Regions from separate parts of the Desulfocurvus sp. DL1XJH-121 genome, predicted to be linked through region 1. Evidence: riboswitches for the same ligand, from Rfam matches in the RefSeq annotation. Region 1 holds a riboswitch; each other region holds the start of a gene.
What was found. Region 1 has a riboswitch for cobalamin ahead of metE (5-methyltetrahydropteroyltriglutamate--homocysteine S-methyltransferase). Riboswitches for the same ligand answer to the same signal wherever they lie in the genome.

Region 1 (10,129 bases):
ACTTGCCCTGGTCCAAGCTGGGCCACCTGATCTACAGGACCGTGGCCCTGGTTTACGCCCGCTACATCGGCCGTGTGCCCCTGGGCTAGCCCGGCACTCGTGAACAGGACAAATCATTTCCTTACGGAACAGGAGGAAGAATACAATGGCTGAGAGCACCGACCGCAAGGTTTTCTCCATGGGCACCTTCGCCGCGTACCTCACGGGCGAGGACAAGGACTCGAACATGGCCGCCATCAAGGACATGCTCGGCTACATGACCCAGCTTGAGATCGACGGCGCGAGCCTGCCGTTCGCCGAGGCCATCGCCAAGGCCTGGATCTACGAGCAGAACCCCGAGCTCATCAACATCGCGGGCAAGGCCGACCAGTTCGGCCAGCACGTGTCCGTGCCCGTGCTGCCCGAGGACGTCACCGCCCAGGTGTCCGCCATCGTGGCCGAGCTCAAGGGCACCAAGGACAAGAACGCCGAGCAGGCCGCCAAGATCTCCGACCTGGAGAAGAAGCTGGCCGACGCCCAGTCCAAGCTCAAGGCCGCCGAGGCCAAGGTCACCACCTACGAGGCCCAGCTGGGCGAAGGCGAGAAGAAGCTCTCCGTATCCGAGGGCAAGATCGACTCCGTGACCGGCAAGGTCGACGACCTCATCGCCAAGATCGAGCAGGTCATCGCCCACGGCGTGGTCACGGCCGCTGCCGGCGACGGCGGCGCCGCCGCCCCGGCCGCCTCGGCCGACGCCGCCGCCCAGGACACTCCGGGCGAGGTTTCGTCCGACTTCGGCTTCGGCACCGACGATTCCGGCGGGGACAGCTTCGGGTTCTAGAGTATAATGTGAGTGTGGAAAGCATCGAAGCCCCGGTCCGAATGGACCGGGGCTTCTTGCGTTTGTGGGGCGAAAGCATGGTATACACGAGACAGTCGGTCTGCTGTAGCGCAAAACCAACCGTGCCCTCCCGCCCTCCCGCCGCGTTCCGCAACAGGTTTGATGGGGTGGTTTTGGGGGAGGGGTTGTGGTGCTGCGGGCGCGTGGCGCGGGAGAGGCGCGCTCCCTTCGAGGATTTGTCCCGCCGCGCGGCTGCCCGCAGAGGCGGGCCTGCATCCAGGCGGTCGCACCCCTCTCCCGCGCCACGCGCTGGGGCACCAGCGGAGAGCCTCCCGCTCCGAGAACGCGACGGGAATAAAGAAGAGGTATCCTACCTGACGAAGGAGATGGGGCCGCAGGCTATGATCATACTTGGCCCCATGGTGCCATGCTATTTGCGATGCTGCCCCGCCAGCTCCCCAACCCCCGGCGCGCTGCCCGGCGCAGCGGCTGTGATGGTAATCAACGAAGCGGAGCCGGGCTCGTGCGACGGGGCGGCATCACCTGTGCCGCGACACGAGGGGAAGAATCATTAAGGGACCGCACCACCGCGACTTCCCAGCGCCCCATGCGGGTGCGGGGGGCGTAGCGGCTGTGATGGTAATCAGAAAAGCGGAGCCCCCCGCACCCGCATGGGGCGCGGCCGCATCACCTCCCTCCCCTCATTCTCGACAAACCCACGCCCTACCCGCGAGGGAACGCGGCGGGTGGGGAGGGAGGGAACCGTTGATTTTGCACCACGACAACAAGCCCCACCCCCACGTAAACCCACCGAACCAACTACACTTCCTCTGCTTTTCCAATTCCCCCTCCCCCTCCCCCCAACTTGACACCCCAAAAATCCTAATATAAGGATATCTCAATATATTGATACAGGCAGGAAACGGAAGACGGTGCAAATCCGTCGCGGGCGCGCCGCTGTAACCGGCATTATCCCCCCGCAGTCACTGTCCCCCGGGACGGGAAGGCTGCGGGACCATGGGGCCGGAAGCCAGAAGACGCCCTGCCTGAGAAGCTCGGCTACCTCGCGTACAGGTGGTGGATGCGGCGTCCGGCGGGTGGAGCATCGGCTCCGGTTTCGCTGCGCTCTCTCCCCCCGCGTGGTCCCCTGCTTCCTGGTACGAACTTCAGTACAAGGAGAAAGGACTATGCTCTCACATGTGCTCGGTTTTCCCCGCATCGGGAAGGACCGCCAACTGAAACGGGCCCTGGAGGCCCACTGGCGCGGCGAGACCACGGCCGCGGACCTGGAGGCTGAGGCCGCGCTGATCCGCGAGGACGCCTGGCGGCTGCAGGCCGCACAGGGCCTGGGCCTCGTGGCTGTGGGCGACTTTTCCCTCTACGACCACATCCTGGACACGGCCATGATGGTCGGCGCGGTTCCCCGGCGGTTCGGCCTGCCCGGCGAGGCCCGGGACACGGACACGTATTTCCGCATGGCCCGGGGCGACGCCCAGGGGGGCGTCCCGGCCATGGAAATGACCAAGTGGTTCGACACCAACTACCACTACATCGTGCCCGAGTTGGACGAGATCCCGCGCTACGCCATGGCGGACACCCGCATCCTTGACCACGCCCGCCGCGCGGCGGAGCTGGGCCACAGGCCCAAGGCCGTGCTCGTGGGCCCGGCGACCTTCCTCTCCCTGGCCAAGGCGCCCCAGGGCGCGGACCGCTGGGAACATCTGCTGCCCCTGGCCCGGGTCTACGCCGAGGCCGTGGCGGCCCTGGCCGAGGTCTGCCCCTGGATCCAGATCGACGAACCCGTGCTCTGCGCGGACCTTGGGCCGGAGGCGCGCACGGCCCTGCGCAAATCCTGGGCGCTGCTGCACGACGCGGCCGGAGGCGCGCACCTGCTGCTGGCCGCCTACTTCGGGCCCCTGGGCGAGAACCTCAAGCTGGCTCAGTCCCTGCCCTGCCACGGGCTGCACGTGGACCTCTGCCGGGGCCGGGGCCAGCTGGACGAGGTCCTGGACACCCTGCCCGAGGGACGCTGCCTGTCCCTGGGCCTGGTGGACGGGCGGAACATCTGGAAGAACGACCTGGACCGCTCCCTGGGCGCCCTGCGCAGGGCCATGGACAGGATCGGAGAGGAGCGGGTCCTGGCGGCCACAAGCTGCTCCCTGCTGCACTGCCCCGTGGACCTGGACGGTGAATCCGCCCTGGCCCCGGAACTGCGCGACTGGATGGCCTTCGCCGTGCAGAAATGCGGCGAGACCGCCTTGCTGGCCCGCGCGGCCACGGGCGGCCTCGCGGACGAGGCCCTGGTGGCCACCCGCCGCTCCCTGGCCCGCCGCGCGGCCAGCCCGCTGACGCGCGACCCGTCCGTGCGGGCGCGCACGGCGAGGGTGGACGAGGCCATGCGCACGCGCACATCGCCCTTTGCCGCGCGCAAGCCCGTGCAGGACGCGGCCCTGGGCCTGCCCCCGTTCCCCACCACCACCATCGGTTCCTTTCCGCAGACCCCGGACATCCGCCGCGCGCGCCTGGCCCGGCGCAAGGGCGAGATGGACGAGACCGCGTACACCGAATTCGTGCGCGGCCTCATCAAGGACGCGGTGGACCGCCAGGAGGGGCTCGACCTGGACGTGCTGGTGCACGGGGAGCCCGAGCGCAACGACATGGTGGAGTATTTCGGCCAACAGATGAAGGGCTTCTGCTTCACCCGGAACGGCTGGGTGCAGAGCTACGGCAGCCGCTGCGTGAAGCCCCCGGTGATCTACGGCGACGTGTCCCGGCCCGAGCCCATGACCGTGGACTGGATCACCTACGCCCAGGGCCTGACCGCAAAGCCCATGAAGGGCATGATCACCGGGCCGGTGACCATCCTCAACTGGAGCTTCGTGCGCGACGACATGCCCCGCGCCGAGGTCTGCGCCCAGATCGCCCTGGCCATGCGCGACGAGGTCGCGGACCTGGAAAAGGCGGGCATCAGGATCATCCAGATCGACGAGGCAGCCCTGCGCGAGGGCCTGCCCCTGCGCGCCGCGGAGCACGAGACCTACCTGCGCTGGGCCGTGGATTGCTTCCGAGTCACGGCCGCCTGCGTGGCCGACGCCACCCAGATCCACACCCACATGTGCTACAGCGAATTCAACTCCATCGTGGAATGGATCGCGCGCATGGACGCCGACGTCATCAGCATCGAGGCCAGCCGCAGCGGCATGGACCTGCTTTCGGCCTTCGAGGAGTTCGAATATCCCAACGACATCGGCCCGGGCGTGTACGACATCCACAGCCCGCGCGTGCCGGGCGTGGAGGAGATTCTGGACCTCCTGCGCCAGGCCCTGGAGGTCATTCCCGCGGAGCGCCTGTGGGTCAATCCCGACTGCGGGCTGAAGACCAGGGGCTGGGCAGAGTCCACTGCGTCCCTGAAAAACATGGTCGCAGCCGCCAAAAAACTGCGCACGGAACACGGCCCAAGCTGAACGCACGGGCCCGGTCCATGGCGGATCGGGCCCGTTTTTCACGGCGGCCAGGCCCCTTTCTGGAGTCCGTCCGGCCTTGGACGGGATTGGAAATTCCACGTCCGCGCCCGCAAATCAGCTCCGATTTTTTTGCGCCAGAGGTCGGTTTTCGCACCTCTCGAACCCGATTTTGCGCAAGCCTATCCCCCTTCCGGGCGCAAAAACCAACGCCCCTACACACGAATCTCGCCCAAAAACGCCCCGGCTTTGACCTTATTCCGGCCCGAACGAGACCTCGGAACCTTTCCGCTTTCGCGTCCCCAGGCCTTGCGCCCGGCCGGGGATGTCGTTCTGTTTCCCCGTCGCAAAACGGCCTTTCGATCGGAAAAGCGACAGAAAAACCGAAGCCTACGCCCATTTTCGAGGTAATAATGACGATCGTTCTGTTTATGCTTTTCCTGATTTTTCTTCCTCGCGGCAGGATTTACGCACAGCGTCAGCAACTCACTGCAATAATTATTTTTCTGAAATAAACAAAAATGTACATATAGAATTGAAACTGAATTGGCAAAACTGACATATCAAAAGGACCGGCACCAAGCCAGGGCCAAGGCGGCTCGGGGAGAGTCTCCCGGGGCCGTGAACATCATTCTGCGTAGGGGGCAAAGGCCTCCCAGCCCCCCGGAAAAACGCCTTGTTTCTTGATTTTAACAAGAATTTCAAATAAGCCTTCAGTTCCTATGCAAACGCTTTGTGAGCTTACTCTCTCCGACGTCTGCGTGAACTTCGGCGGGCTTCAAGCCCTGTCCAATGTCAGCTTCGACGTCCGCCCCGGTGAAATCGTGGGGCTCATCGGCCCCAACGGCGCCGGAAAAACCACTATTTTCAACGTCATAACGGGTGTCTACAAAACCAGCGACGGCGCTGTCGCCTTTGGCGGCGGGAGCATTCTCGGGCTTCGGCCGCATCTGGTGCTCAAGGCCGGCATAGCCAGAACCTTCCAGAACATTCGCCTGTTCACCGCCATGACCGCCCTGGAAAACGTCATGGTGGCCCAGCATTGCCGATCGATGAAGGGCGTGGTGGGCGCCATCCTGCGCAGCCCGTCCCAGCAGGCCGAGGAGCGGGCCATCCGCGACCGCGCCCGCGAGGCCTTGGCCTTCATGGGCGTCGAGGCCTACGCCGACGAGGTGGCCTCCAACCTGCCCTACGGCCACCAGCGCCGCCTGGAGATCGCCCGGGCCCTGGCTTCCGAGCCCAGGATCATTCTCCTGGACGAACCAGCGGCGGGCATGAACCCAGCGGAAAGCAGCGAACTCATGGACTACATCCTCAAGATCAGGAAGCACGGCATCAGCGTCCTGATGGTCGAACACGACATGAAGGTGGTCATGGGCATCTGCGACCGCATCGTGGTCCTGGACCACGGCGTGATGATCAGCGAAGGCACCCCCGAGGTCGTGCAGCGTGACCCGCAGGTCATCGAGGCCTACCTGGGACAATAATGGTTTTTAATCAGAGGAGGATCGCTATGAAGAGACTGGTCGCTGTTTCCCTTGCGGCTGCCATGGCCCTGACCCTGGCCCTGGCCGGGACCGCCATGGCCAAGACCCTGAAGGTCGGCTCCATGAGCCCGCTCACCGGCCCCTACGCCGCCGACGGCAACGACATCGCCAACGGCGTGCGCGCGGCCATCGCCGTCGTGCAGGACGAGGGCGGAGTCCCGGGCTTCGACAAGATCGAGCTCTTTCCCCAGGACACCGCGTGCGATCCGCGCCAGGCCGTGGCCGCGGCCAACAAGCTGATCAACGAGAAGGTGTCCTTCGTGGTGGGCGCCTACTGCTCCTCGGCCACCATCCCCGCGTCCGAGACCCTGGACGAGGAATCCATCCCCATGCTCACCCCGGCCTCCACCAACGAGAAGGTCACCGAGCGCGGGCTGGAGCACATGTACCGCGTGTGCGGGCGTGACGACGACCAGTCCACCGTGGCCATGGCCTTCATGACCGGCTACCTCAAGGCCAAGTCCATCTACATCATCGACGACAAGACCACCTACTCCCAGGGCATGGCCGACAACGTGGAGAAGAAGTCCGCCCCGGCCGGGCTCCAGGTCCTGGGCCACGACCACGTGAACCAGGGCGACAAGGAGTTCTCCGCCGTGCTGACCAAGGTCAAGCAGGCCAACCCCGACGTCTTCTACATGAGCCTGCAGAACTCATCCACCGGCGCACTGATGGCCATCCAGGCCCGCCGCATGGGCATCAAGGCCGCCATCCTCGGCCAGGACGCCGTGTACCACCCGCAGCTCATCGAAATCGCCAAGGAAGCCGCCGAAGGCATGTACCTGACCTTCGGGTTCATCGACAAGGAGCGGCCCCTGTACAAGAAGTTCCTGGCCACCTACAAGGCCCAGGGCTTCCCCGATCCCGGCGCGTACTCGGGCTACGCCTTCGACGCCGCCTACGTGGCCCTGAAGGCCATCAAGGAGACCGGCAGCACCGACCCGGGCAAGATCAAGGCCGCCATCCTGGGCATGGACTACGACGGCGCCACCAAGCGCATCAAGTTCATGAAGAACGGCGACTCCGGCTCCAACTACATCATCCGCAAGGTGGACGGCGGGAAGTTCATCAACTTCTGGAACCCGGCCACCAACAGCACCTACTAGCAAACCGACGACCGGCGGGGGCCCCGGCCCCCGCCGACCGTCACCACGCCAGGCGGATAGGAACCGGACATGGAATATTTCGTTCAACAGCTGATCAACGGCGTCACCCTGGGCGGGGTCTACGCCCTCATCGCCCTGGGCTACACCATGGTCTACGGCATCATCCAGCTCATCAACTTCGCCCACGGCGAGTTCTTCGCGGCGGGCGGCTACATGGGCGTGATCATCCTGTCCTTCCTGGCCTCCATGGGCTACATGGAGACCCACCCCTGGTTCTGCCTCACGGGCTCCCTGCTGCTGACCATGGGCTACTGCGCCATGCTGGCCATGGCCGTGGAAAAGGTGGCCTACAAGCCCCTGCGCTACGCCTCGCGCCTGTCCGTGCTGCTGTCCGCGCTGGGAATGTCCATCTTTCTGCAGAACGGGCTGATGCTCACCCAGGGCGTGTACGACAAGGCCTACCCCACGGCCTTCGCCCAGGGGGGCTTCGATTTCGGACTCATCAACTTCTCCTACATGCAGATCATGATCGTCTGCCTGACCATCGCCCTGCTGCTGGGGCTGAACACCCTGGTCTACAAGACCCGCATCGGCACGGCCATGCGCGCCACGGCCCAGGACAAGGTCATGAGCTCCCTGGTGGGCATCAACTCCAACCGCATCATCTCCATCACCTTCGCCCTGGGCGCGGCCCTGGCCGCCGCCGCGGGCATCATGGTCGGCCTGTACTACGGCTCGGTGCGCTACGACATGGGCTTCGTGCCCGGGATCAAGGCCTTCGCGGCAGCCGTCCTCGGGGGCATCGGCAACATCACCGGGGCCATGATCGGCGGCTTCGTCATCGGCATGGTGGAGATCATGGCGGCGGGGTATCTTTCCAGCGAATACAAGGATGTATGGGCATTCATCATCCTCATCGCTGTGCTCTACTTCATGCCTACGGGCATAATGGGTGAGAACGTCGATGATACGAGGGTCTAAGAAAACCTGGCTGACCTGGGCCATCGCCATGGCCTGGTTCTACGTGCTGCTGTGGCCGCTCATGGGCGTCCACGCCGACGGCACCCTGACGTACGCCGACAGCCTCAAGGTCTGGGGCGTGGTCATCGTGGCCTCGGGCATCCTCCTGGCCCTGCACCAGATGAAGCAGGCGGGCGTGTTCGCCCCCGTGACCAGGCCCGTGGCCGCCGCGGCGGACCCCCTGAAGCAAAGCCTGTCCACGGTCCCCGTCTGGGCCTGGTGGATCCTGTGCTTCGCCGCGGCCTTCTGCCTGCCGTTCTTCACCAACCGCTACGCCCAGGACGTTGCCATCAACGTCATGGTCTACATCTGCCTGGGGCTGGGGCTGAACATCGTCATCGGCCTGTGCGGCCTGCTGGACCTCGGCTTCATCGCCTTCTACGGCGTGGGCGCGTACACCTACGCCCTCTTGTCCGTGCATTTCGGCGCGCCCTTCTGGCTCTGCCTGCCTGCGGCCGCGGCCCTGGCCGCCCTGGCCGGGTGCATCATCGGCTACCCCACCCTGCGCATGCGCGGGGACTACCTTGCCATCGTCACCCTCGGGTTCGGCGAGATCGTGCGCCTGGTGCTCAACAACTGGATGGAGCTGACCAACGGCCCCAACGGCATCCTGGGGGTCAAGGCCCCGGGCATCTATTGGCTGAGCTTCGCCGACGGCTTCAGCCTGGAGCACATCTGGCTGAAGAAACTGACCTACGTCTACTACGTGATCCTGGCCCTGGTGGTGGTGACCATCGTGGCCGTGCATCGCCTGAATTTCTCGCGCATCGGCCGGGCCTGGGAATCCATCCGCGAGGACGAGACCGCGGCCGAGCTCATGGGCGTGAACACCTTCAAGCTCAAGCTGTTGGCCTACGCCATGGGCGCGGTGTTCGGCGGCCTGGCCGGGGCGTTCTTCGCCGCGCGTATGCGCTTCGTCTCTCCGGAGAGCTTCACCTTCCTGGAGTCGGCCATGGTCCTGTCCATGGTGGTCCTGGGCGGCATGGGCTCCATCCCGGGCGTGATGCTTGGGGCCCTGGCCCTGGTGGCCCTGCCCGAGGTCTTCCGCGAATTCGAGCTCTACCGCATGCTGGCCTTCGGCGGGGCCATGACCGTGATGATGATCTTCCGGCCCAGGGGCCTGTGGCCGGCCAAACGCTTCGGGGCCCGCTCCGAGGATATGGAATAGAACGTTCACGGGCCCCCAGGCCCGGCAACCATACGGAACCAGTGGATTCCCGGGACAGAGCATGAGCGAAAACGCGCAGGAACCGATCCTCGAACTCAGAGACGTGGTCACCAGCTACGGCCGCATCAATGCCCTCAGGGGCATCTCCCTGAAGGTCATGCCCGGGGAGATCGTGACCATCATCGGGGCCAACGGCGCGGGCAAATCCACGACGCTCATGACCATCTGCAACATCGTGCCCCCATCCTCCGGGGAGGTTCGCTACCAGGGCAAATCCCTCACGGGCGTTTCCCCGGACCTCCTGCCCCCCCGGGGCCTGTGCCAGGTTCCCGAGGGACGGCGCATCTTCCCGCGCCTGACGGTCACGGAAAACCTGGAGATGGGCGCGTTCTTCCGCCGCGACAAGGAGAACTTGGCCCGGGACAAGGACCGCATTTTCCAGCTCTTCCCGGTGCTCAAGGAACGGCGCAAGCAGCACGGCGGCACCCTGTCCGGCGGCGAGCAGCAGATGCTGGCCATCGGCCGGGCGCTCATGAGCCGCCCCAAGGTGCTGCTGCTGGACGAGCCCTCCCTGGGCCTAGCCCCCCTCATCGTGCGCCGCATCTTCGAGATCGTCCAGCGCGTCAACGAGCAGGGCGTCACCGTTCTCCTCGTGGAGCAGAACGCCAACCTCGCCCTGCAAATCGCTCATCGCGGCTACGTGCTGGAAACGGGCACCGTGCTCCTGGAGGACGAGGCCTCCCGGCTGCTGGAAAACCCCGAGATCAAGAAAGCCTACCTCGGGGAGTAGCCCTTACCGCCCCCTTCGCTGTCCGGCCCTTCCGGCCGGCCCCCGATACCCGTGGCGCGGCGGCCATGATCTGTGATACTGTGGGAAACCACTGACGCAATCGCACGCCAAGGAGGGGAAACATGCCGCGCATCGAGTGGAACGACGGGCTCAAGCTGGGCATCAGGGAGATCGACAGGCAGCACGAAAAGCTCATCGCCCTGATCAACGGCCTGTA
Region 2 (10,129 bases), on a different contig from region 1:
TGTCCACGTCCGGGTCGGGCAGGCGGCCGAGGTCGAATTCCCGCGCGGCCACGTCCCGGGCCACGGCTTCGGCGGACACGGCCATGTCGCGGGCCAGGGCGTCGTTCACGCGCGCCTCCAGCTCCCGGGCCTCCCCGGGGGCCAGGGGCCGCTCGAAGCGATAGTCGCACTTGGACTTCTTGGGATTCACGTGGGCCGAAAAGCAGCGCCCGCATCCGAACATGCGGACCATGGTCTGGTTCAGGACGTGCTCCGCCGTGTGCATGCGCGGGGCCTTCTGGGAACTCATAAAGGACTCCTTGGTGTTGCCCGTTCCCTTCCGGCATAGTCTGCCGCGCCCGGGCCGTAAAGACTTGAATCCTCACTCCCCATGCCGTAGAAATCCTGTGTGCGCCGCTTCATCGGCGCCCACCGAGGACCCACTCCCATGCATGCATCAAACAACGACGCGCATTGCTCCGAACCCCGCCTGGACCGCCGCTTGGACCTCTATTCCTGCCTGCATTGCGGCTGGACCTACCGCCCCTCGCGGGGCTGCCCCGAGGCCGGCCTGGCCCCGGGCGCGGACTTCGCCCAGGTGGACCCCGGGTTCACCTGCCCCAAATGCGGGGCGCCCTTGAAGGATTTCGCCATCCGCGATAGGGACGAATGACCATGGCCGGAAACAAGATCGTGCTGCACATCGGCAGCGGGCTGAACAAGCCCGGGAAGCTGCCCCCCGCGTTTTCCTCCAAGGAATGGAAAGTGTTGAGCCTGGACCCGACGCCCGAATCCCGTCCGGATTTCGTGGCGGACCCCAGGGACATGCGCATCGTGGGGCCGCAGTCCGTGGACGGGGTCTTTTCGGCCCACGAGCTGGTTCGCATGCCGCCCCATCACGTTCCCCGGGCCCTGGCCGAAATCCGGCGCGTGCTGCGCCCCGGCGGCCTGGCCGTGATTTCCGTGCCCGATCTGCAGCAGGCCGCCGCCATGGTGGCCGAGGGCAAGGCCGAGGAGGCGCTCTACTCCACGCCCCTGGGGCCGGTGATGCCCCTGGACATGATCTACGGGCACCGCGCGGCCATGGCCAAGGGCAACCGCTTCCTGGCCCACGGCATCGGATTCACCGCCGAGACCCTGGCCGGAGCCTTGTCCGGGGCCGGGTTCGGGGACGTGAAGGTCGTCCGCGATCCCCAGTCGTTCTCCCTCTGGGCCACGGCGAGGAACGCCGCGTCCGGCACCGCCGCGCCCGAGGGCGCCGACCCGGTGGACGACGTTTCCGAGCCGGACGGCCCCTTCGGCATCTAGCCCTCTTCCCCTCCGCGCCCATTTTCCGCGTTCAGGTCTTGCGTTTTCCCCTGCCCGTGCTATTTTATTGAGAACGTTTACTATGTTCAAACCCCGCCAAGGAGGCCATGATGGACAAGTGGGAATGCCCTTGCGGCTATGTCTATGATCCCGAGGAAGGCGACGTGGAGAACGGCGTGCAGCCCGGAACCCCGTGGGAGCAGGTGCCCGAGGACTGGGTCTGTCCCAAGTGCGGCGCGGAAAAGGAATATTTCGAGAAAGTCGAATAACAACGGCGCGGCCCCCGGAGAGAATCCGGGGGCCGCGTTGCTTTTATGTCCCGGCGGGGCTCAGGCCTTGCCGTTGCGCCGCGCCAGAAGCAGGGAAAAATACTGCGGATGGGCCCCTTCCGGGTCCATGTCGCTCTGGATGCGTTCCCCCTCCTGCCCGCAGTTGGAGACCAGGACGGCCGATTCGCGCAGGCCCGTCTCGTCCAGGGCCGCCAAGATGTCGTCGAAATGCTTGTAGGCCTTGAGCACCACCACGCTGTCCGCCGTGCGCGCGGCCTTGCGCAGGGCGTCCCCGCCCTTGGCCCCGGAGACCACGGCCAGGGTCTCCTCGGCCTCGGCCAGCACCGTGCCCGCGGCGGCCGCCGCCGCGCAGTAGGACGTCACCCCGGGCACCACCTCCACCGGGGCCTTGGAATCCAGCCCGCGCAGGGTGCGCAGGAGATAGCCGAAGGTGCTGTAGGTCAGCGGATCCCCCAGGGTCAGGAAGGCCACGGACAGCCCGGCGCGCAGGTCCGCCAGCACGGCCCGGGCGTTTTCCGTCCAGGCCGCGTCCAGGGCGGCCTTGTCGCGGGTCATGGGAAAGGCCAGGGTCTCCACCTCCACTCCCGGGCGCAGATGCGGCCGCACGATGCCGTGGGACACGGAGTGGGTGTTCTTGCTGGAGCGCGCCGCATAGACCTTGTGGGCCTCGCCCAGCACGCGCACGGCCTTGACCGTGAGCAGCTCGGGATCGCCCGGGCCCACGCCCACGCCGTACAATATTCCGTAATCCATTACTTTTCCTTTTGTTTATCAAAATTCCGAAAATTATTCTTCCCAGGCCGTTCAAAAATAGTGAGATGCAAGGCGCAAGAAAAATTCAAGACCGAAGCGTACTCCCCGTACGTGAGGGTTTGAATTTTTCGCAGCAACGCAGCAGATCGCTGTTTTTCAACGGCCTGGGTGCAGAAATTCCGCCAGTTCTTCCACGGCCCGCACCGCGTTGGGGCCGGGCCGGGAATACAGGCCCTCGTCCACGGTGAGCACCCTGCCCCGGCGCACGGCGGGCAGGGACGCCAGAAGCGGCCGCTCGGCCGGGGGCAGGGGATTTTTGTTCATGGCCCCGCTCTGGACCACGTACACGTCCGGGTCGAGGCCGTACACGGCCTCCTCGCCCAGGCGCACCATCTTCTTGGACGAATCCACGGCGTTCTCCCCGCCCGCGCGGCGGATCACGTCGTCCACGATGCCCCCGCGCCCGGCGGCCAGCAGGCTCTGGGCGCGGACCTCGAAAAACACCCTGGGCCGCCCGGGCTCCGGCCCCAGCCGCGAGGCCACGGCGTCCAGCCGCGCGCGCATGGAGTCCGTGAGCGCCCCGGCCTCGGCCTCGGCCCCTGCCAGCGCGCCCAGGGACTGGACGGCCTGGAACAATTCCTCGAAATTCCTGGGGTTGTACACCGCCACGGTAAGGCCGTGCTCGCGCAGGGCGGCCACGGCCTGGGCGGCCTGGCTGCGCCCGGCCAGTTGCACCACCAGATCGGGCCTGAGGCCCAGCACCAGCTCCAGGCTGGGGCGCATGTGCGTACCCACGCTGGGCAGGGCCGCGAGCCCGGGCACGGTTTCGTCCGCCATGGTGCGCCCCACCAGCCGGTCCCCCAGGCCCATGGCCAGGTACAGCTCCGAAAACGCCCCGTACAGGCAGAGGATGCGCCGGGCCGGGGCCGCAAGTTCGATCCGCGCGCCCTGCCCGTCCACGGCCCGCACGCCCCCGGCCGATGCGGGCCGGGCGGCGGGGAGCAGCAGGACGAGGAACAGCAGCGCGGCCATCAGCCGTCTACCCATTGAAAACCTCCCGCATATGGCTGGCCCCGGGCACCCAGTGCGCCTGGGGGGCGCCCGTGCCCGGGTGCGGGGCCACCTGGATGCGCGTGCCGTAGATGCGGGTCAGGGTGTCGGCGTCGAAGACCTCCTCCACCTTCCCGGACACGGCCACGACCCCGTCCTTCAGGAAATGCAGCTCGTCGCAGTACAGGGCCGCGAGGTTCAGGTCGTGCACGGCCACCAGGGCGGCGCGCCCGGCGTCGGCCAGCTCCCGCAGCAGGTCGAACAGGGCCACGGTGCCCGCCATGTCCATGCTGGCCGTGGGTTCGTCCAGGAGCAGCACCTCGGCCTCCTGGGCCAGGGCGCGGGCCACGAGCACGCGCTGGAACTCGCCCCCGGAAATCTGATCCACGGGCCGGTCCCAGAGCCCGGGAACGCCGGCCAGGCGCAGGGCCTCGCGGGCCACGGCGATGTCCCGGTCCGAGGCCCGGCCCAGAAGCCCCTGATGCGCGTAGCGGCCCATGAGCACCACCGAGGAACAGCGCAGGGCGAAGGTGGTCTCGGCGCGCTGGGGCACGCAGGCGATGCGCCGGGCGCGCTGGCGCGGGGCCATGGAATGCACTTCGCACTGTTCGCCCGGCCCGGTCCAAAGCACGCGGCCCGCAGCGGGCGCGAGGACCCCGGAGAGGGTCGAGAGCAGCGTGGTCTTGCCGCTGCCGTTGGGGCCGAGGAGCCCGGTGATGGTGCCCGGCCCGAGGCGCAGGTCCACGCCCGAGAGCACCGTGCGCCCCTGGTGGGCGCAGGAAAGGTGTTCGGCCCGGATCACAGCGCGCCTCCCCTGGCCCGCCGCCTGAGCAGCAGGCAGAAGAACGGCCCGCCGAACAGGGCCGTGACCACGCCCACGGGCAGTTCCTGCCCGCCGGGCAGCAGCACCCGCGCCAGCACGTCGGACCAGATGAGGGCCACGCCCCCGGCCAGGGCCGATGCGGGCACCAATCGGCGGTGCTCCGCGCCCACTGCCATGCGCACCAGGTGCGGCACCACCAGCCCCACGAAGCCGATGACCCCGGACACGGACACGGCCGCGCCAGTGAGCAGGCTGGCCGCCAGGAGCAGGCGCAGGCGCGAACGGTCGGCGTCCAGCCCCAGCATGCGGGCCTGGGCGTCGCCCATGGACAAGAGGTCCACCTCCCGGGCCCAGGCCAGGGCCGCGAGGCCGCCGGCCAGCATGTAGGGCCAGACGAATGCCACGTGGGCCCAGCCCCGGCCCTGGAAGCTGCCCATGACCCAGAACACGATGCCCGTCACGGACTCCTCGTCCAGGGACTTGAGCAGGGAGATGAGCGCCGAAAGGAAGGTGGCCACCACGATGCCCGCCAGGACCACGGTTTCGCGCCGCAACCGCCCGGCCACGCTGCCCAGGGCGATGACCGCCGTCAGCGCCGCCCCGGCCCCGGCCATGGCCGCCAGGGGCAGCAGCCCCACCCCGGCCAGCACGGGCAGGGTTGAAATGCCCAGAAAGATGGCCACGGTGGCCCCGAAGGCCGCGCCCGTGGACACGCCGATGGTGAAGGGGTCGGCCAGGGGGTTTTGGAGGATGCCCTGGAACACGGCCCCGGCCATGGCCAGGGAAGCGCCCGTGAGCCAGGCCAGGCAGGCCCGGGGCAGGCGGATGTCCAGGACCACCACCCCGGCCACGGGGATCGGGTCGGCCAGCCCCCCGGTGAGCCCGGACCAGAGATGGCCCAGGACCTCGCCCGCGGGCACGGACAAGGGGCCGAACAGGCAGGCCAGAAACACCGAAACCACGGAGGCCAGCCCCAGCCCCGCCAGAAGCGGAGTCGTGGCCGCCTGCGCGTGTCCGGCGCCCAGGCGCCCCCTGTCCGTCCCCTGTCCGTTCATGATGCTAGTCCAGAGTGGCCAGGGCGGCTTTCAGATGCTCCACCCAGATGGCCCGGAAGGCCGGGTATTCGGCCGTGCCCTTGATGACGGGGGTGACCTTAAAGCCGGCCTTGGTCAGCACGGAGATCCAGGAATCGTCCTCCGCGCCGGCCATGTCGTTGCGCGCGTGGTCGCCGGCCACGGACATCAGGGGCCGGAGCCACACGGCCTTGACCTTGCGGGCCTTGAGCTCGGCCACCACGTAGTCCAGGCTGGGCGTCCCTTCCACGGTGCCCACCAGGATGTCGGAGTCCTTCTGGGCCAGATACCACTGCAGGCCGGGATAGTAGATGTTGCCCGCATGGTGGGTGCCGTGGCCCATGAGCACCACGGCCTCGCCCTTCTTGCGCTGTTTGGGCGTGGTGGCCAGGATGGCGTCCACGACCTTTTCCATGTCGCCGGGCCCGGTCATCATGGGCAGGCCCACGCTGAGCTTGTGGAACCCGCCGGGGATGCCCCGGAAGGAGTTCACCACGGACAGGACCTTCTGATGGAACTCCTCGCCGGGAATGGTGTGCAGGGACTGCACGGCCACGTCGGTGAAGCCCTCGTCCATCATCTTGGCCAGGGCGGTCTGCACGGAATCAGGCGACACGCCCTCTTCCTTCTGCAGCTTGTGGCGGATGATGTTGCTGGTATAGGCCCAGCGCACGGGCACGCCCGGGCAGTCCTTGGCGACCTGCTTCTGCATGTCCAGGAACGAGACCTTGGCCTCGGGCACGGAGGTGCCGAAGGCCACCAGCAGGATGCCCTTCTTGGGGGCCTTGGCACCGTCGTGGCCAGCCAGGGCGGGGATGCAAATGAGGCACAGGATCAGCGCCAGGGTCGCGGCGGACGCCGCTTTGAAGCCGGGGACGAAGCGCATGGACAAACCTCCTGCGTTCGTACAGGTGGGCGGCCTGAAACAATGGAGTGGAGCCGGCCGTTCCCATGGAACGGGCCGGGTAAGCGCCGGACGTATGTACGGGGAACGTCGAACCCGCCTGACGAATGCCCTCGTCGCCCGGCGGCTAGCGCAGGCCCCAAGGCAGGTCTTCTGGCTCTCCCGGAGTCCGTTTCGCCTTCCCGGAGCGCTTAACGCGTCCAGTGGCGTCATGAAACGGACATCCTCCCTTCCGCGCGGGAAGGGCCGGGATCACAGCGGCGGGGCCGCCCCGGATTCGCACCGGGTTCCCTGGCCCGACAAGCGGGCCGCCTTGAGGAAGCATCCTCTTACGCCAAAGCGCGGGATTTGTCATCGCCCCGGGGGGGCGCGCCGCATCCGGGACGTCGTATTTTTGGCTACCCGAGGTGTCCGTCTCGTCTTTTGATAATATCTTGAAAATACAGCCAGTTATAAAAAAATCTCATAATTTCTAGAGTCCCTCGCGCCCCTTTCCGTTGTTGGGCTATTCGCCCCGCTGCCCGCCCCTTCGCCTCGGGAAGTCCGCCGCGCAAGGCCCGGCGCGCCCTGGCCCGCGAGTTGCAAACGATCCCGTGTGTCCGTTGCGGCGCGGTGAGTTTCACTGTCCGCATGAAAAACTTTACCAATTTTCAAGAGGATCGCATGCGCTGGACGCCCCTGTTCCTGTTTCTGTTCCTGGCCCTGATCGTGGCCTTCGCCACCCCGGTGACCTGCGCCGAAGACTCGCAGGAGCGCGAGGCCCTGTCGCGGGTCACGGACCAGGCCGCGCCTTCGGGCTCCCACAGCGTGCGCCTGAAGGTCTCCCCCGTGACCTACGGCGGCTCCCACGGCCAGCAGGTCGCGCCCGCGCCCGACAAGCAGGACAGCACCGCCCTGGAGCGCCCCGTGCCCGACTCCCGCTATCGCGTGCGCCTGCATTTGGACGCCGCCGCGCCCCACGGGCCTTCGGATTCCGTCCTGGCCGCCAGGAGCTGCGCCAGGCGGCTCATGGCCCTGGTGGAACAGGACCTGCTCTCCCGCGCGCGGTTCCCCGGCATGGCCGCCTAGGGCCGCCCCGGGCCGCGAGCCCGCGCCTCACGGTCCGCCCGGGGCCGCCGCCCCCCCTCTCGCCTTGACTTTAGGGTGCAGTTGACTAAATTGGTGCCCTCCCTTTCGCACCAACATTTTCCTTACAAGGATTTGACCGCACCATGAGCGATTACAAGAAGACCCTGCATCTGCCCCAGACGTCCTTTCCCATGAAGGCCAACCTGGTCCAGCGCGAGCCCGAGACCCTCGCCTTCTGGGAGAAGATCGACGCCTACGGGGCCATGGTCCAAGCCAACGAGGGCGCGGACCGCTACGTGCTGCACGACGGCCCGCCCTACGCCAACGGCCACATCCACCTGGGCACGACCCTGAACAAGGTGCTCAAGGACATCATCGTCAAGTCCCGCAACATGGCCGGGACCAAGGCCGAATACGTGCCCGGCTGGGACTGTCACGGCCTGCCCATCGAGCACAAGGTCTCCCAGGAGTTGCGCGAAAAGGGCAAGACCGACCTGCCCGCCCTCACGGTGCGCAAGATCTGCCGTTCCTATGCCGAGAAATGGGTGGACGTGCAGCGCGGGGAATTCAAGCGCCTGGGCGTGCTGGGCACCTGGGACGACCCGTACCTGACCATGAAGCCCGTGTACGAGGCCGCCACGGCCCGCGAGCTGGGCAATTTCATGGGCAAGGGCTCGGTGGTGCGCGCCAAGAAGCCCATCTACTGGTGCAACGATTGCCAGACCGCCCTGGCCGAGGCCGAGGTGGAGTACGCGGACCACACCTCGCCCTCCATCTACGTGCGCTTCCCCCTGAACGATCCCAAGCTCAAGGACGTCGCCCCGGCCGTGGACCCGGCCAAGGCCTACGTGGTCATCTGGACCACCACGCCCTGGACCCTGCCGTCCAACCTGGCCGTGGCCCTGCACCCCGAGTTCGACTACGTGCTGGTGGAAGTCTGCGGCGAATACTTCCTGCTGGCCCAGGGCCTCCTCGAGGACTGCGCCAAGAAGTTCGGCTGGGACGCCCCCAAGGTGGTGGCAGAGGCCAAGGGCGAGGCCTTCGAGGGCCTCAAGGCCTCCCATCCCTTCTACGGCCGCGAGTCCGTGCTCGTTCTCGGCGACCACGTGACCCTGGAGGCGGGCACCGGCTGCGTGCACACGGCCCCGGGCCACGGCCGCGAGGACTACGAGATGGCCCTCAAGTATGGCCTGGACGTGCTCTCGCCCCTGGACGACCAGGGCCGCTACCTGAACAGCGTGGAATTCTTCGCGGGCCTGCGCGTGGAGGAGGCCAACGAGCCGGTCATCGCCAAGCTCACGGAGCTTTCCCGTCTCATGGCCCGGGAGAACCTCTCCCACTCCTACCCCCACTGCTGGCGCTGCAAGAAGCCCGTCATCTACCGGGCCACCACCCAGTGGTTCATCTCCATGGAGGAGAACGGCCTGCGCGACAAGGCGCTGAAGGCCATCAACGACGACGTGCGTTGGATCCCGGCCTGGGGCCGCGAGCGCATCCACAACATGATCGAATTCCGCCCGGACTGGTGCATCTCGCGCCAGCGCACCTGGGGCGTGCCCATCGTTGCCCTGCTCTGCAAGGACTGCGGCGAGGCATGGTTCGACAAGGACTGGGTCATGGGCATCGTGGACAGGTTCGAGACCCATGAGCGCGGCTGCGATTATTGGTTCGAGGCCCCCATGGAGGACGTGGTGCCCCAGGGCCTCGTCTGCCCCCACTGCGGCGGCAACCACTGGGAAAAGGAAGACGACATCCTGGACGTCTGGTTCGACTCGGGCACCAGCTTCGCGGCCGTGGCCGAGAAGCGCCCGGAGTTGTCCTTCCCCACGGACATGTACCTCGAGGGCTCGGACCAGCATCGCGGCTGGTTCCACTCCTCGCTGCTGGCCAGCGTGGGCACGCGCGGCGTGGCACCCTACAAGAACGTCCTGACCCATGGCTACGTGGTGGACGGCGAGGGCAAGAAGATGTCCAAGTCCGTGGGCAACGTGGTGGCGCCCCAGGAGATCATCGACAAGTTCGGCGCGGACATCCTGCGCATGTGGGTTTCCAGCGTGAACTACCAGGACGACGTGCGCATCTCCGACGACATCCTCTCGCGCCTGGTGGACGCCTACCGCCGCATCCGCAACACCCTGCGCTACCTCCTGGGCAACCTGGGCGACTTCGACCCGGCGGTGAACGCCGTGTCCCCGGAGGCCATGCTGCCCCTGGACCGCTTCGCCATGACCCTGGTTAACGGCGTGCACAAGCGCGTGCTGCGCGGCTACGACGAGTTCGAGTTCCACCGCGTGCACCACGCCCTGCACAACATGTGCGTCACGGAGCTCTCGGCCTTCTACCTGGATATCGTCAAGGACCGCCTGTACGTGTCCGCCCAGGATTCCGTGGAGCGCAAGAGCGCCCAGACCGCCCTCTGGCAGATCGCCCTGACGCTCATCGGCGACATCGCGCCCATACTGACCTTCACGGCCGAGGAGGCCTTCTCGCACCTGCCTAAGGCCATCAAGCCCGACGTGCCCACGGTGCTGGCCATGCGCTTCGCCATGGACGAGGCCTATCTCCTGCCCGAGGCCGAGCGCCAGCGCTGGGAGACCGTGGCCGACGTGCGCGCCGAGGTCACCAAGGCCATCGAGCCCGTGCGCAAGGCCGGGACCGTGGGCCACAGCCTGAACACCCACGTCACGCTCTACGCCCGCGAGGAGCTGTTGGACGACCTCTCGGCCCGGGGCGTGGACCTGGAAGAGATCTGCATCGTGTCCAAGGCCGAACTGGCCCCCCTGGCCGACGCCCCCGCCGACGCCTTCGAGAGCGAGGAAGTGGACGGCCTGAAGGTGGCCGTGGCCGTGGCCCCGGGCGAGAAGTGCCAGCGCTGCTGGAA
Region 3 (10,129 bases), on a different contig from region 1:
TGCCCGCAGCCGCCCCCGGCGTGGAGCTGGCTTCGCGACCGGCCCCGGTTTCCGCCCCAGCGGCCCCGCGCACCCTGGAGACGGCCAAGGCCGCCCTGGCGCACAAGGCCTACGGCGCGGGCGCGGCCAGGGACCCCTTCGGCCAGCTTTCGGCGCGTTTCGAGTCCGGGGGCCAACCCGGGGCCGTGGGCTTCGACCGCGTGGGCGGCACCTCCTATGGCATCTACCAGATTTCCTCCAAGGCCGGGACCTTCGACCGCTTCCTGTCCTTTTTGCAGCACAAGGCCCCGGACATGGCCCAGCGCCTGGCCGCCGCCGGGCCCGCGGACACCGGCTCCAAGAGCGGCCCCATGCCCTCGGCCTGGAAGACCCTGGCCCACGACGAGCCTTCGCGTTTCGCGGAGATGCAGCACGAGTTCATCCGCGAGACCCACTATCTTCCGGCCCTGAGGAAGGTGGCGGACCTGACGGGCGTGGACCTTTCCGCGCGCCATCAGGCCGTGGCCCAGGTCCTGTGGTCCACGGCCGTGCAGCACGGAGCCACGGGCTCGGCGCGCATCTTCGCCAAGGCCCTGGAGGCCGTGGGCGGCATGGACGCCCCCGGAGCGGACAAGAACCTGATCCAGGCCGTGTACGCGGACCGGGCCGGGCAGTTCGGCTCCTCCTCGGACCGGGTGCGTGGCGCGGTGCGGTCCCGCTTCTCCGGTGAGCTCAAGGCCGCTCTGACCCTCTTGGACGGCGGCGCGGACTCCCTGTTCGACTCCAATGTCTAGGCGTGCGGCCGTCCTTCTGTCTTTGGGTTTATTTTCAATTAAATCAGTGTATTAAAATTTTTATCGAAACGGCTGGCTCCGGATTCGCCTGCCGTCCGAGCCCCTGATGGCGCGCCTTCCGAGGGCTCGGGCCCGTTCCGCACGACGCTCCTCGGCCAAAACCGCCCGTTGAACCGGCCCGGGTCTTTTGGTATCTTTCCAAACGTTGATCGACTTCTCCAGGTGGCTGAGCCTGAAAAGGGAATCCGGTGCGAATCCGGAGCGGTCCCGCCGCTGTGATCCCCCGCGCTCGCCGATCCACGCGCCACTGCCCGCCGGGCGGGAAGGCGGATCGGCAGGGGAGAGCCAGAAGACCTTGCCTGGAGCTATTCCTTCCGTCCGCGGCACGAGGATGCCGCGGCAGGAACGAAGGAGAATCCCAAAAACACATACCCGTGGCCCCGGGCGGTACCGCCGCATCAAGGAGCCAGGGGCGAAGCGTTTCGGTGCCCAGCATCGCGTCTTCGGCTGTTGCCGTCGCGCGGGGCGCCGTATCCGGAGAGAGCACACATGCCGACACACATTCTCAAGCGCGACGGGCGCCTGGAAACATGGTCCACGGACCGGATCGGAGACGCCATCTTCAAGGGCCTCAAGGGCAGCGGCATCAAGGACCCGCTGCTGGCCAAACGCCTGGCCAAAAAGGTCGAGGCCAAGCTGGCCGGGATGGAGACGGCCGAGCAGGAGCACGTCCAGGACATGGTCCAGGAAGTGCTCATGGAGAACCGCCTGTACAAGGTGGCCGAGCGCTATATCATCTACCGCGAAAAGCGCCGCGAGCTGCGCAACCAGGACGAGGCCTACCTGGACATCCGCTCCATGATCGAGACCTACCTGGACGCCTCGGACTGGCGTGTGGCCGAGAACTCCAACATGGTGCACTCCTTCCAGGGGCTGATCCTGCACATGGCGGGCAGCGTGCAGGCGCGCTACGTGCTGGAAAAGTACCCCGAGGAGGTGCGCCAGGCCCACGAGCACGGCTACTTCCATCTCCACGACCTGTCCTTCGGCCTGGCCGGCTACTGCGCGGGCTGGAGCCTCAGGGACCTGCTGCTGGAGGGCTTCAACCTGCGCGACCGCTGCTGCTCCGACCCGGCCAAGCATCTGGACGCGGCCTGCGGCCAGATCGTCAACTTCCTTGGTACGTTGCAGAACGAGTGGGCCGGGGCCCAGGCCTTCAACAACGTGGACACGTACCTCGCGCCCTTCGTGCGCAACGACGGCCTGTCCTACGAGTACCTCAAGCAGCAGATGCAGAAGCTGGTCTTCAACCTGAACACCACCTCGCGCTGGGGCGGCCAGAGCCCGTTCACCAACTTCACCTTCGACTTCACGCCCCCGGCGCACATCGCCAAGGAGGCCGTGATCATCGGCGGCAAGCTTCAGGATTCCACCTACGGCGAGTACGCCCATGAAATGGAGATGATCAACCGGGCCTTTTTGGAAGTAATGCTTGAGGGCGACGCCCACGGCCGCATCTTCTCCTTCCCCATCCCCACCTACAACGTGACCAAGGATTTCACCTGGGACAGCGAGGCGGGCCATCTGCTGCTCAAGATGACGGCCAAGTACGGGGCCCCGTACTTCCAGAACTTCATCAACTCGGACCTGAACCCCGAGGACGTGCGCAGCATGTGCTGCCGCCTGCAGATGGACCTGCGCGAGATCCGCAAGAAGACCGGCGGCCTGTTCGGCTCCGGCGACCTCACGGGCTCCATCGGCGTGGTGACCCTGAACCTGCCCAAGCTGGCCTACCTGTCCCACGGGGAAGAGGACTTCCTGGACCTGATCACGGAATACGCGGAGCTGGCCCGCGATTCCCTGGAATTCAAGCGCAAGATGGTCACGGCCAACTTCGAGGCGGGCATGTTCCCGTATTCGCGCCGCTACCTGAAGAATGGCTTCAACGGCCATTTCTCCACCATCGGGGTCATCGGCGGCCACGAGGCCTGCCAGAACCTCTTGGGCAAGGGCATCGAGACCCCGGCGGGCACGCGCCTCATGCGCCGGGTGCTGGACCACCTGCGCAAGCTGGTGGTGGTCTTCCAGGAGGAGACCGGGCACCTCTACAACCTGGAGGCCACGCCCTGCGAGGGCACCTGCTACCGCCTGGCCAAGATCGACAAGGCCCTGTACGGCGAGATCACGGCCGCGGGCGGGGACACGCCCTATTACACCAACTCCACGCTGTTGCCCGTGGGCATCACCGACGACGTGTTCGAGGCCCTGGAGCATCAGGACAAGCTGCAGACCATGTACAACGGCGGCACGGTGTTCCACTCCTTCGTGGGCGAGGCCGCGCCCGACGAGCAGAGCGTGAAGAGCTTCCTCATCAAGGCCATGACCAACACCAAGATCCCCTACGTCTCCCTGACGCCGACCTTCTCCATCTGCGAGGACCACGGCTACCTGTACGGCGAGCACTTCGAGTGCCCCACCTGCGGCAAACCCGCCGAGGTCTACACCCGGGTGGTGGGCTACTACCGACCGGTGAGCCGCTGGAACAAGGGCAAGCAGGCCGAGTACGAGGAGCGCAAGGAATACGCCATGAACACGCTGTGCTGCGGCGCGTAGCGTCTTCGGGGCCGGGCCTCGCGCCCGGCCCCTTCTTTTTTGGCCCCGGTTTCCGCGCTGGATGCCGCCTCGGAAAGAAGGTACAAGCGGACAGGACTACCGAGTCGGAAGCAGCCTGCAACAGCCCATGGACGCGGAGAAAACCATGATCCTGAGCGCGAGCCAACTGGACGCCCTGCGCCAGCGCAACGAAGAGGAGCTCGCCCTGGGCGGCAAGGCCACCCACGGGTATCCCGCGCAGATCATCCGCGACCTGCTGCACACCGTGGAGCACGTCAAGCGCGAGAAGAAGAAGTGGCAGCGCTTGGCCACGGAGCGCGGCCGGTCCCTGGAGGCCGTGCGCGACATCGTGGAGCGCGCGCCCGTGAACGGCAACTCCTCGGACTAGCCTCCCTTCCGGCCGCCGCCCCCCGATCCCGGGGGGTTCTGTTTGCGGCCGGGCTCGTGTATTGAACCCCCTGACAGCGAACAAACAGCCAACAGGCCGCCCCGGGCGGCGGAGGTTACGGATGCGCGAGATGCATGGATTCGTTCTCGCAGAGGAACGGGACATCCCGGAAATCGGCTGCCGCGCCAGGCTCTGGCGCCACCGGGCCACGGGCGCGGAGCTCATGTCGCTGGCCTGCGACGACGAGAACAAGGTCTTCGGCGCGGCCTTCCGCACGCCACCCGCGGATTCCACGGGCGTGCCCCACATCCTGGAGCATTCCGTGCTCTGCGGCTCGGACAAGTATCCCGTGAAGGAACCCTTCGTGGAGCTCCTCAAGGGCTCGCTGCAGACGTTCCTCAACGCCTTCACCTACCCGGACAAGACCTGCTATCCCGTGGCCAGCGCCAACCTGAGCGACTTCCGCAACCTGGTGGACGTGTACCTGGACGCGGTGTTCCACCCCCTGATCCCGGAGACCGTGTTCCAGCAGGAAGGCTGGCATTTCGAACTGGACGGGCCCGACGGCCCGCTGACGCGCAAGGGCGTGGTCTTCAACGAAATGAAGGGCGCGTATTCCTCTCCCGACGGCGTACTCCACGAGCGCTCCCAGCGCGAGCTGTTCCCGGACGTGACCTACGGCCTGGACTCGGGCGGCGATCCGCGCGTGATCCCCTCCCTGACCTACGAGGCCTTCAAGGCCTTTCACGAAACCTACTACCATCCCTCCAACGCGCGCTTCTGGTTCTACGGCGACGATCCCGAGGAGGACCGCCTGCGCATCCTGGAGGAGGCCCTGGCGGGCTACGAGGCCCTGGACGTGGACTCCGAGGTGGGCCTGCAGCCCGCCTGGAGCGAGCCGCGCCGCGCGGAGCACAGCTTCGCGGGCGGCGAGGACGGCCGGGCCATGTTCACGGTGAACTGGCTGCTGCCCGAGACCACGGACCGCGAGCTGGCCCTGGCCCTGGAAATCATGGAGGAGGCCCTTATCGGCCTGCCGTCGTCCCCCCTGCGCCGGGCGCTCATGGAGTCGGGCCTGGGCGAGGACCTGGCGGGCGTGGGCCTGGAAAACGAGCTGCGCCAGCAGTTCTTCTCCCTGGGGCTCAAGGGCGTGGACCCGGAGGACCTGGAGCGGGCCGAGGCCCTGCTGCACGAGACCCTGGCGCGCGTGGCGCGCGAGGGCTTCGGCGCGGACATGGTGGAGGCCGCCCTGAACAGCGTGGAATTCGATCTGCGCGAGAACAACACGGGCCGCTTCCCGCGCGGCCTGTCCCTGATGCTGGAGAGCCTGACCTCCTGGCTTTACGGCGGCGACCCCTTCGGGCCCCTGGCCTTCGAGGCGCCCCTGGCCGCCCTCAAGGCCCGCCTCGCGGCGGGCGAGCCCGTGCTTTCGGACCTCGTGGCCGCGCATCTGGTGGACAACGCCCACCGCGTGAGCGTGGTCCTGACCCCGGACGCGAACCTGGCCGCCCGGCGCGAGGCCGAGGAGGGCGAGGCGCTCACGGCCCTGCTGGCCGGCATGGACCAGGCCCAGCGGGACGAGGTCGCCCGGCGGGCCGAGGCCCTGCGCCGCATCCAGGAAGCCCCGGACGCCCTCGAGGCCGTGGCCACCATCCCGCAGCTGGGCATCGCGGACCTGCCCGGGGGCGAGCGGCGGATCCCCTCGCGCACGGGCGAGGCCCGGGCCCTGGTGCACGACATCCCCACCCGGGGCGTGGTCTACGTGGACGCGGGCTTCGACCTCTCGGTGGTGCCCGACGATCTGCTGCCCCTGGTGCCGCTGTTCGGCCGCGCCCTGTTCGAGACGGGCACCTCGCGCGAGGATTTCGCGGACCTGTCCATGCGCATCGCGCGCAAGACCGGCGGCCTGGAGCACGAAACCTTCACCTCCGCCTCCCTGGGCGGCGGCCCGGCCGTGGAGCAATTGCTCCTGCGCGGCAAGGCCATGGCCGCCAACGCAGGGGAGATGCTGGACATTTTGCGCGACGTGCTCCTGGACGCCAGGATCACGGACCGCGAGCGCTTCCGCCAGATCCTGTCCGAGGAAAAGGCCCGCCTGGAGCAGCGCCTGATTCCCGCCGGGCACATGCTGGTGCTCTCGCGCCTGCGCGCGCGTTCGGGCGGTGCCGGCTGGGCCGCCGAATGCATGGGCGGGGTGCGGGCGCTCGCCGCCTTGCGCGAGCTGGCCGCCCTGGCCGAGAAGGACTGGGACGCCGTGGCCGCGTGCCTGGAGACCCTGCGCGGGCTGGTGGTCCGGCGGGGCGGCCTGGTCCTGAACCTCACGGCCGACCCCGGGGACTGCGCCACTGTTGAACGGCTGTTCCCGGCCTTTGCCGGGGCCCTGCCCGATGCGGCCGCGCCCGCCGCGTCCCGCGTCCCCCAGGGCCTGCCCCGGGCCGAGGGCCTGACCCTGCCCGCCCAGGTCAACTACGTGGGCAAGACTGTGGACCTCGCGGCGGCGGGCTACGCCTTCAGCGGCGCGCACCTGGCCGCCGTGAAGCACGCGCGCATGGGCTACCTCTGGGATCACGTGCGCGTGCGCGGCGGCGCCTACGGAGCCTTCTGCGTCCTGGACCGCTTCGCGGGCACCCTGTCCCTGGTCTCCTACCGCGACCCGGCCGTCACCGGCACCCTGGAGGCCTTCGACGGCCTGGGTCCCTACCTGGCCGGGCTGGACATGCCCGCGTCGGAGCTGGAGAAGAGCGTGGTGGGCGCGGTGGGCGACGTGGATCCCTACCTGCTGCCCGACGCCCAGGGCTACACCGCTCTGCTGCGCGGGCTCACGGGCGACACCGACGAGGTGCGCGCGGCCATGCGCGCACAACTCCTGGACGCCGGGCTGGCGGACTTCCGGAACCTGGGCGCGCTCATGGAGCCGCTGCTGCCCTCGGGCGACGTGGTGGTCCTGGGTTCGGCCGAGGCCCTGGACAAGGCCGGGCTGGAATGCACGCGCACGCGGGTCCTGTAGTCGATCCCATATAACCGGAATCTTCCTGCGGAGGGCGCATGCCGTTCGTCGGTGAGGCCGCGGCCCTGGCCACGGCCGTTCTCTGGACCCTGGGGTCCTTCATCAGTTCCGCCCTGGGCAGGCGCATCGGCGCCCTGCGCCTGAACACCATCCGCCTGCCCCTGGCCACCCTGATGCTCCTGGCGAGCTGCGTGCTGGCCGGGGGCTGGTCGCGGCTGTCCCCGGAGGCCGTGGCTTGGCTGGCGGCCTCGGGGATCGTGGGCCTGGCCCTGGGGGATTCGTTCCTCTATTCCTGCTACACCCTGGTGGGCGCGCGCCTGGGCGTGCTGCTCTTTTCCCTGGCCCCGGCCATGACGGCGGTGCTGGGCTACCTGTTCCTGGGCGAGACCCTGGGGCCGCGCGCCATGGGCGGCGTGGCCCTGGTCACCCTGGGCGTCTGCGTCGTGACCCTGGAGCGCCTGCCCTCGGGCGGGGGGACCCTGGCCCGGGTGCCCCTCAAGGGCGTGGTCCACGGGCTGCTGGCGGCCCTGGCCCAGGCCGCCGGGCTGATTCTGGCCAAGCAGGGCATGAGCCTGGACACCTCGCCGCTCTTCGCCACCCTGGTGCGCATGGTCACGGCCACGGCCGTGTTCTACGTGGTCATGGCCCTGGGCCGCAGGCTGGAGAATCCTCTGGCGATCCTACGCAGCGGCCCCAGGGTCTTCCGGATGGCCGTGCTCTGGGTCTTCATGGGGCCCTTCGTGGGGGTTTGGCTGTCCCTGGTGGCGGTGCAGCACACGGCCACGGGCGTGGCCGCCACCCTCATCGCCCTGGAGCCGGTGATGATGATTCCCCTGGTGGTGCTGCTGGAGGGCTACAGGCCCAGCGCGCGGGCCGTGGTCGGGGCCCTCGTGGCCTTCGGGGGCACGGCGCTTTTGTTCCTGCGCCAGGGCTGAGGGGTCAGGCCAGCTGGCTGTTCCGCCGGGGGACCACGCAGAGGCAGGCGCCCACGCGGTTTTTGCCCTCGGCCTTGGCCCGGTAGAGGCCCTGGTCGGCCCGCTTTAGCAGGGACGCGGCCGAGTCCTCCTCGTGGAAGCCCGCCACGCCCATGGAGCAGGTCATGCCCGGGGCCACGGAAAAGGCGTTCTCCTCCACCCTGGCGCGCAGCTTCTCGGCCATGTACAGGGCGCCGTCCAGCCCGGTCTCGGGGATGACCAGGGCGAACTCCTCGCCCCCGTAGCGGGCCAGGACGTCCATGGAGCGGATGTGCGCGCCCAGCAGCGCGGCCAGCTCCGAGAGGGCGATGTCCCCGGCCTGGTGGCCCAGGCTGTCGTTGACGGCCTTGAAGTCGTCGATGTCGATCATGATCATGGACAGGTCGCAGCCGTAGCGCCTGGCCCTGCGTATCTCGGCTTCCAACTCCTCCAGGAACTTGCGCCGGTTGAAGACGCCGGTGAGGGGATCGGTGTTGGCCAGGCGGTGGAAGAGCCGGCGTTCGTTTTCGATGCTGGTCACATCGGTGAAGCTGATGTTGTACCTGCCCGCGAAGCCCTCCACGGGCGCGGTGCGCATGAGGAAGGTCCGGCCCGACCCGTTGCCCTGGCGCACCAGGTGTTCCTGGCCCGGATTCTCCAGGGCCGCGCGTATCCAGCACGGGAATTCGGAGTGTTCGTCCACGGCATGGATGCGCGTCAGCGGCATCAGGCGCTCCATCTCTTCGCAGGTCCTGGGGCGGGCGCCCCGCCCGCCGTCCGCCATGCGCAGCATGGGCGGGTTCAGGTAGTCCAGGCGCTGGCCGTCGGTGATGACCATGGGCGCGGGCGCGGCGTCCAGGATGGCTGCGGCCGTGGTCTGGCGTTGTCTGTGGAAACGGGTTTCCTCGGCCCGGGCCATGAGGGGCAGGGCTTCCCCGAGCAGGGATTCCGCGTCCAGGGGGCGCTGCAGGAACAGGTCAGCCCCGCTGCGCAGCCCGGCCACGAGATCGCGCTTGCGGGGCTCGCGGGCGGTGAGGATCACGGGCAGGTCCGGGTCCAGGCGCTTGAGCCGGAGGGTGAGGTCCTGCCAGTGGCTTCCGGGCAGGGCGGTGTCCAGGAACACGGCCCTGGCCGCGCAGGATTCCAGGAGCCCATGCACTGCCTGGGTGTCGCGGGCCACCAGCACCGATTCCGCGACGCCCTGCAGGGCGGGGAGGCTGTCGTCGGGCGAGTCCGGGCAGGCGAAGAGGACGGTGGTCCGTTTCTCGGGGGCGTCGCTTAAGATCATGAGCAACTCCTGAGGGAATTTGGACATGGTTAGCACGGTTTTACAAGGGTGTGTCAATGAGGTTTTCCCCCAAAGGTTCCGTGGCCGGGGCGGACCGGTTTCCCGGGCGGCGGATTTCCTGGCGCGGCGGGGGGCTGGAGGGGCCGCCGGGGGCCCTTTTCTTGACACGGATGCTTGCCCCGCATAAATGTAGCAAAACCCATGGAGCGTGACGCATGAAGGAGCCGCAGGGCGTTTTTGCAGATTATCTCGCCAAGAAAAGCCTCAAGATGACCCCCCAGCGCAGGCTGATCCTGGACGTGTTCCTGCGCGACGACGGGCATCTCGCCTCCGAGGACCTGTACAACATGGTCAAGAAGGAGGACCCCTCCATCGGCCAGGCCACGGTGTACCGGACCCTCAAGCTGCTGTCCGAGTCCGGGCTGGCCAAGGAGGTCCACTTCGGCGACGGCGTCACGCGCTACGAACGCAAGTACGGCTCGGCCCATCACGACCACATCATCTGCGAGATCTGCGGCAAGACCATGGAAGTGGTGGACGAGCAGATCGAGAACCTCCAGGAGCGCCTGGCCGAGAGCCACGGCTACGTGCTCACCGGGCACAAGATGTACCTCTATGGCATCTGCTCGGAGTGCAGGAAGAAGCAGTCCTGATCCTCTTCATCTGATCGCGCCAGAGTGCTGTTTCGGCCGCCCCCGGGGCGGCCTTTTTTTTGTCCATTCCTCCCGTGTCCGGCAGCCGTAAATATAGACTATACGTACTATTCCCCCTTGGGCGGCGGATATTTTTTAAGCCGACAACGAAAAAAACTGTTGATTTGATATCGATGAGTATGTATTTAGTCAATAACCGATACGAGCGGCGGTGGGCAGGGCCGGACATCCGGGCCCGACGGCATCAACATCCATACGCAGAGGTAAGAGACAATGGCATACCCGACCCATGTGAACAGCCAGATCACGGATTCCATCACCCAGGCCAACGTCAAGGTCCTGGGCGATGCCCCGGCCGTGGCCCTGGGCAACCTGTACCAAGCCTCGGCCCAGGCCCTGGGCAACGCGGCGCACAACGCCACCACCGCCCAGCAGCAGAGCAACGTCACGGCCC

Region 2: another riboswitch for cobalamin. It lies ahead of ACYYG1_RS06915 (sirohydrochlorin cobaltochelatase); the one in region 1 lies ahead of metE (5-methyltetrahydropteroyltriglutamate--homocysteine S-methyltransferase).
Region 3: another riboswitch for cobalamin. It lies ahead of ACYYG1_RS03950 (ribonucleoside triphosphate reductase); the one in region 1 lies ahead of metE (5-methyltetrahydropteroyltriglutamate--homocysteine S-methyltransferase).

Annotation. Positions count from the first base shown of each region.
Region 1 covers NZ_JBTVWW010000011.1:105,524-115,652, forward strand. The annotation lists gene qmoC (quinone-interacting membrane-bound oxidoreductase complex subunit QmoC) at 1-89, shown strand, start outside; gene ACYYG1_RS09770 (zinc ribbon domain-containing protein) at 146-820, shown strand; cobalamin riboswitch at 1,693-1,880, shown strand; gene metE (5-methyltetrahydropteroyltriglutamate--homocysteine S-methyltransferase) at 2,008-4,284, shown strand; gene ACYYG1_RS09780 (ABC transporter ATP-binding protein) at 5,004-5,768, shown strand; gene ACYYG1_RS09785 (branched-chain amino acid ABC transporter substrate-binding protein) at 5,795-6,934, shown strand; gene ACYYG1_RS09790 (branched-chain amino acid ABC transporter permease) at 7,004-7,915, shown strand; gene livM (high-affinity branched-chain amino acid ABC transporter permease LivM) at 7,899-9,122, shown strand; gene ACYYG1_RS09800 (ABC transporter ATP-binding protein) at 9,184-9,912, shown strand; gene ACYYG1_RS09805 (bacteriohemerythrin) at 10,035-10,129, shown strand, end outside.
Region 2 covers NZ_JBTVWW010000007.1:104,473-114,601, reverse strand. The annotation lists gene ACYYG1_RS06955 (alanyl-tRNA editing protein) at 1-289, opposite strand, end outside; gene ACYYG1_RS06950 (rubredoxin) at 428-652, shown strand; gene ACYYG1_RS06945 (class I SAM-dependent methyltransferase) at 655-1,287, shown strand; gene ACYYG1_RS06940 (rubredoxin) at 1,398-1,556, shown strand; gene cobI (precorrin-2 C(20)-methyltransferase) at 1,617-2,330, opposite strand; gene ACYYG1_RS06930 (ABC transporter substrate-binding protein) at 2,487-3,377, opposite strand; gene ACYYG1_RS06925 (ABC transporter ATP-binding protein) at 3,370-4,182, opposite strand; gene ACYYG1_RS06920 (FecCD family ABC transporter permease) at 4,179-5,258, opposite strand; gene ACYYG1_RS06915 (sirohydrochlorin cobaltochelatase) at 5,263-6,162, opposite strand; cobalamin riboswitch at 6,307-6,511, opposite strand; gene ACYYG1_RS06910 (hypothetical protein) at 6,844-7,248, shown strand; gene ileS (isoleucine--tRNA ligase) at 7,392-10,129, shown strand, end outside.
Region 3 covers NZ_JBTVWW010000004.1:4,605-14,733, forward strand. The annotation lists gene ACYYG1_RS03945 (VgrG-related protein) at 1-773, shown strand, start outside; cobalamin riboswitch at 977-1,150, shown strand; gene ACYYG1_RS03950 (ribonucleoside triphosphate reductase) at 1,323-3,386, shown strand; gene ACYYG1_RS03955 (hypothetical protein) at 3,532-3,774, shown strand; gene ACYYG1_RS03960 (insulinase family protein) at 3,896-6,781, shown strand; gene ACYYG1_RS03965 (DMT family transporter) at 6,820-7,716, shown strand; gene ACYYG1_RS03970 (sensor domain-containing diguanylate cyclase) at 7,721-9,022, opposite strand; gene ACYYG1_RS03975 (Fur family transcriptional regulator) at 9,238-9,675, shown strand; gene ACYYG1_RS03980 (RebB family R body protein) at 9,949-10,129, shown strand, end outside.